Linked DNA regions of Aliamphritea hakodatensis. The protein of the gene in region 2 interacts with the protein of the main gene of each other region in a pairwise test. Links are inferred from orthologs where the notes say so. Each region holds a gene or a part of one and is shown on either strand. Other genes may lie near its edges.

Evidence for each region. The genes of interacting proteins can lie anywhere in the genome.
Region 1: the proteins of leuS (region 2) and ligA interact in binary tests that used the Escherichia coli proteins (3 or more experiments, as listed by UniProt). The link is inferred for Aliamphritea hakodatensis from one-to-one orthologs.

The regions. Positions count from the first base shown.
Region 1 is NZ_AP025281.1:4,465,454-4,468,381, forward strand. It holds ligA (NAD-dependent DNA ligase LigA), read right to left. Parts: upstream 2,513-2,928; coding sequence 488-2,512; downstream 1-487. Other genes in the region: PCI15_RS20240 (DUF4126 domain-containing protein), read right to left, coding at 1-257; PCI15_RS20245 (YheU family protein), read right to left, coding at 275-487; zipA (cell division protein ZipA), read right to left, coding at 2,551-2,928. UniProt on the Escherichia coli protein: DNA ligase that catalyzes the formation of phosphodiester linkages between 5'-phosphoryl and 3'-hydroxyl groups in double-stranded DNA using NAD as a coenzyme and as the energy source for the reaction.
Region 2 is NZ_AP025281.1:1,042,486-1,045,657, forward strand. It holds leuS (leucine--tRNA ligase), read right to left. Parts: upstream 2,797-3,172; coding sequence 205-2,796; downstream 1-204. Other genes in the region: PCI15_RS04720 (LPS-assembly lipoprotein LptE), read right to left, coding at 1-182; PCI15_RS04730 (zinc ribbon-containing protein), read left to right, coding at 3,004-3,172.

The DNA.
Region 1 (2,928 bases), 3.4 Mb from region 2 along the record:
ATAAAGGTATGCAGCGTATCCCAGCCGGTATCCACACCGGGGACTTTATCGGCAAAGAACTCAACACAATACATGAAGCCTGCTGCGATCAGCACCATAGGATCGGCCAGCAACTCGAGGCCGGGGGGCAATGCCATATGCCCCATATTAGCCATCAGCCCCAGCATCAGAATGGCCGCGTAAAGATTAATACCGCTGGCCCAGCCAACTCCCATACTCAACGCAATCAGCGTGATAACCTGGTCTAACTGTTCCATAAGCACCTCACAAAATTTCAGAGCGTGTTACGGTAAACTATATTACAAAGGCCTGTATTCTGACTGAATAGGATAGCCACCTCACCGCTGTTAAGCCTTGCTTCAACCTGCGCAACGCGGTCACTGAGTCCGACTTCAGCCTCGCCATAGTCGGTGCCATCCCGTGTGACAAACTCTTCGATAAGATTCAGCAGCGTATCCCGGGCAAGCTGATCATGAGGAATGATCATTCAGCTTTCCAGTTCAGTGAGCCGTGCCAGTAACTGAGTCTCATCAAGCACCTCAATGCCCAGAGACTCAGCCTTCTCCAGCTTTGAACCTGCGGCCGCACCGGCCACAACATAACTGGTCTTTTTCGACACACTGCCGGCAACTTTCGCACCGAGATTCTGCAACCGCTGCTTCGCTTCACTCCGGGTTAACTGCTCCAGAGTACCGGTAAGAACCCAGGTTTGCCCTTCCAGCGGCACGGCCTGTTCACTGATTTCAACATCAGCCCAGCTAACGCCGGCTTCCCGCAGTGCCTGAATAACTTCAAGATTGTGCGGCTGACGAAAGAAACTCAGAATATAACGTGCAACCACCGGACCAACGTCTGGCGTCTGTTGCAGCATATCTTCATCGGCAGCCTGAACCGCCTCGAGACTTCCAAAATGCATCGCCAGCGTACGGGCGGTGGCCTCACCCACTTCACGGATACCCAGGGCATAAATAAAACGGGGCAACTCGGTCTGTTTGCTTACCTCAATACTGTTAAGCACATTGCTGGCAGACTTAGGACCCATGCGTTCCATTTTTGAAAGCTGAAGATGCTTAAGATGGTATAAATCTGCCGGGCTGTGCACCAGCTCACGTTCAACCAGCCCATCGATCAGTTTTTCCCCCAGACCATCAATGTCCATCGCCTTACGGGAAATATAATGCTTCAGCGCCTCTTTTCTCTGTGCAGCACAGCTCAGGCCACCCGAGCAACGGGCAACCGCTTCATCTTCAAGGCGGATCACAGCAGAATCACATACCGGGCAGTTTTCCGGCATAACAACCGGCTCGGTCCCTTCCGGACGGCGCTCTGCAACCACACTGACGATCTGCGGAATAACATCTCCGGCACGGCGGATAATCACACTGTCACCGGCACGTACCCCCAGCCGCTCGACCTCATCCATATTATGTAACGTGGCATTACTGACGGTAACACCGCCAACAAACACCGGCTCAAGCCGTGCTACCGGCGTCACGGCGCCGGTTCGGCCAACCTGAAACTCAATCGCTTTTACTTCTGTCAGTTCTTCCTGAGCAGGGAACTTATGGGCAATTGCCCAGCGCGGCGCACGGGAAACAAACCCCAGCCTTTGCTGAGTCCGCAATGGGTTAACTTTAAAAACAATACCGTCAATATCATAAGGGAGTGCGTCCCGCCGGGCAGAAAGATCAGTGTAATATTCAAGACACCCCTCAACCCCGTTAACCGACTGCATTTCCGGATTAATTTTCAGGCCCCAGCCAGATAACTGCTGAAGCACGCCTGTATGGGTGTCGGCCAGCTCACCTTCCACTACGCCCACACTGTAACAGCACATTTCCAGTGGACGCGAAGCCGTTATTCTGGAATCCAGCTGTCTCAGACTGCCCGCTGCCGCGTTACGGGGATTCACAAATGGCTTTTCTCCCCGACTCAGCGCCAGATCATTCAGCTTGTCAAAACCCGCTTTGGGCATATAGATCTCACCCCTGACCTCAAGACGACGGGGATACCCTTCTCCCAGCAAACGTAACGGAATACTGTTAATCGTTCTGACGTTCTGGGTGATATCTTCACCGGTTGAGCCATCTCCCCGGGTTGCGCCGCGAATCAGCCTGCCTTCTTCATATAAAAGGCTCACCGCGATACCGTCCAGCTTAGGCTCGCAGGCATATTCCAGCTCAGTATCCGGCTGATCCAGACGGTCTTTCAGGCGCTTGTCAAACGCCCGCATATCATCGGCATCAAAGGCGTTATCCAGAGACAGCATCGGCATTTCATGGCGTACCTGGCCGAAGCTGCTTAACGGAACATCACCTACCCGCTGAGTAGGCGAATCATAGGTTATCAGCGCAGGGTGCTGATCTTCCAGCGCTTTAAGCTGCTGAAATAAACGGTCATATTCGGCATCCGGAACCGTCGGTGCATCCAGCACATAATACTGATAATTATGATGACGTAACTGTGCCCGCAGATGCTCTATCATCTGGTTTGCAGAGGTATCCTGGCTCATGAGATTTCCGATGGATCAGATTAGGACCCCAGCTGCGATTACAGCTGAGGTTTAAGTTTACGCATTTCAAAGTCACGGATGCGTTCGCGATAATGTTGTTTTGTCTGGGTTCTCATGCTGGAACGGTTTTCATCCAGCAGCTCACCACCCAGATTTTTAGCAACCGCCTCAGCCGTGCCCAGCATACATTCATATGCGTTCATCACGTCACGGGGCTCTTCCATCGACATAAAGAAGGTGACACCACGGGTATCCAGGCTTTCCATATTATCGATATCAAAGATGCCGGGTTCCATGGCGTTGGTCATACTGAACTGAATAGCGCCCTGATCAATCCCGTCTTCATAGCGGTTAAAGATCTGCATTTCACCGAAATGCATCCCACAGGCTTTAACGATCTGCAGCAGATTACGCCC
Region 2 (3,172 bases):
TCCAGCGGACGAAACACCGAATAGTTTTCCCTGCCGGTTTTATTGATAACCGCCAGCTTAAGGCTTTCATCAAGGCTGATGATGCCCTTCAGCTGAAAACCACAGGCACTCAGAAAGAGTGCCATAACGGTGATCGCAAAAAACCTGTGCAGCGAAAATGTCCGTGGGCTCTGGTGGGTCATGCTTAATTCCTTTTGGGCCGGTTTAACCAACGACAATGTTGACCAGTTTGTTAGGTACAACGATCTGCTTACGGATTGTCTTATCTGCCATGTGCTTCTGAACAGAGTCATCTGCCAGTGCCGTGTGCAGGACAATGCTTTCATCCGCGTCAGCCGGAACCTGAATTTTGGCACGTACCTTACCGTTCACCTGAACAACCATCTGGATGCTGCTGCGAACCATGGCCGATTCGTCGAATTCAGGCCATGGAGAGTCCAGCAGATTTTCGGCATAACCCAGCTTGTTCCACAGCTCATGGGTAATGTGCGGCGTGATCGGCGACAGCAGTTTAACCGCTGCAGACAGCGCTTCATGGCTGACCGCACGGCCCTGATCGCTGGCATCAACAAACTTGCTGATGGCGTTGCACAGTTCCATAACCGCGGCAATGGCGGTATTGAAGGTCTGACGACGCTCAATATCATCACCGACTTTCTTAATGGTTTCATGGGTTTTCAGACGCAGGGCTTTCTGCGCATCATTCAGTGCTTCAGGGTCCAGGGCAACCGCTTCACCCGGCATTTGCAGGTGGTCGAAGACCAGTTTCCACAGGCGGCGCATGAAGCGGTGTGCACCTTCCACACCTGAATCAGACCATTCCAGCGACTGTTCCGGCGGTGCTGCAAACATCATGAACAGGCGGACGGTATCGGCACCGTACTTATCGATCATCATTTGCGGATCGATACCGTTGTTCTTGGACTTGGACATCTTACCCATGCCTGCGGATTCAACCGGCAGGCCGTCTTCTGTGTGGATCGCCTGAGTAATGCGGCCTTTCTCGTCACGTTCGACAGTCACATCCTGCGGGGAGATCCAGTCTTTGGCACCTTTTTCGTCTTCACGGAAGTAGGTCTCAGCCAGAACCATGCCCTGACACAGCAGGCGCTCGAACGGCTCGTCGGAGTTGACCAGGCCTTCATCACGCATCAGCTTGTGGAAGAAACGTGAGTACAGCAGGTGCAGAATGGCGTGTTCGATACCGCCAATGTACTGGTTAACCGGCAGCCAGTAGTTGGCCTGTTCCGGGTTCAGCATGGTGTCGGCGTTACGGCAGGCGTAACGGGCGTAGTACCAGGACGATTCCATAAAGGTATCGAAAGTATCCGTTTCACGTTCAGCATCGCCGCCACATTTAGGGCAGGTTGTCTGAATGAAGCTGTCCATCTTCTTGATCGGCGAGCCGACACCGTCGAACTCAACGTCAGTTGGCAGTACAACCGGTAACTGATCTTCCGGAACCGGTACAGGACCACAGCTGTTGCAGTTGATGATTGGGATCGGTGTACCCCAGTAGCGCTGACGGGAAACACCCCAGTCGCGCAGACGGTAGTTGATCGTAACCTTGCCCTTGCCTTTGGATTGCAGCTCAGATGAGATCGCTTTGAATGCCATGTCAAAGTCCAGATCATCGAAGTCGCCGGAATTCACCAGAATACCTTTTTCGGTATAGGCTTCGCTGCTCAGGTCGTATTCGGCGCTGTCATCTGCCGGGCGAATAACCTGCTGGATATTCAGACCGTATTTGGTGGCGAATTCGTAATCACGCTGATCGTGCGCAGGTACGGCCATAACAGCACCTGAGCCGTAATCCATCAGGACGAAGTTGGCCGTCCAGACGGGGACTTTCTTGCCTGTCAGTGGGTGAACCGCGTCAATGCCAAGTGCGAAGCCTTTCTTCTCCATGGTCGCCATGTCGGCTTCGGCCACTTTCATGTTTTTGCATTCGTCGATGAATGCCGCCAGTTCCGGGTTGTTCTCAGCGGCCTGCTGTGCCAGCGGGTGTGCCGGAGCGACTGCCACATAGGTTACACCCATCAGGGTATCCGGACGGGTGGTGAACACTTCCATCGGGCCAAAGCCGTCAACATCAAAGCTCAGCTCAACACCCTGAGAGCGGCCGATCCAGTTACGCTGCATGGTGCGTACCTGTTCAGGCCATTCTTCCAGCTGGTCCAGATCATCCAGCAGTTCATCAGCGTAGTCAGTGATTTTCAGGAACCACTGAGGAATCTTCTTGCGCTCAACCAGTGCGCCTGAGCGCCAGCCGCGGCCGTCGATAACCTGTTCGTTTGCCAGTACTGTCTGGTCAATGGGGTCCCAGTTAACTTCGGCTTCTTTTTTGTATACCACACCCTTTTCCATCAGACGGGTAAAGAACCACTGTTCCCAGCGGTAGTATTCCGGATGGCAGGTGGCAACTTCGCGGTTCCAGTCGTAACCGAAACCCATCTGGTTCAGCTGGTTACGCATGTAGTCGATGTTTTCATACGTCCAGCCAGCAGGCGCGACGTTGTTTTTCAGAGCAGCATTTTCCGCCGGCAGACCGAAAGCGTCCCAGCCCATTGGCTGCAGTACGTTTTTACCCTGCATACGCTGGTAACGGGAAACTACATCACCGATGGTGTAGTTGCGCACGTGACCCATGTGCAGGCGACCGCTTGGGTAAGGGAACATAGACAGGCAGTAAAATTTTTCTTTGCTTGTGTCTTCGGTGGCTTTGAAACTGTCGTTTTTCACCCAGTATTGCTGAACTTCGGGCTCGATCTGCTGTGGGATATATTGTTCGTTCATCTTTGCTCAGTAATAAGAAAACCGACTTTTTAGCGAAGCCGGTTTTTATCTCAATTGGAAAGTTTCTGCATTGGCGCATAGCATACAATATAAGGCAACTGACAGATAGAGAGCGTGGGCAGATATCCCGTTGATGGGAAAACAAATATGCGATTTATATTGACTGTCCGCTGACACCCTGTAAACCGGGGGGCAAGAGGAGGATGTATGAGCGATAAACCTAAGGGAAAAACTGATTTTTCGGATCAGTATGACCGGGTAATGGCACGTTTACGTGACCAGCTCGAGGCTGCTGAATATCAGTCATGGGATTTTCTTCAGGCACGCATCGAAGAGGCGGTGGAGCTTGAGCTCACGGCAGAGGAAATGACCCGGG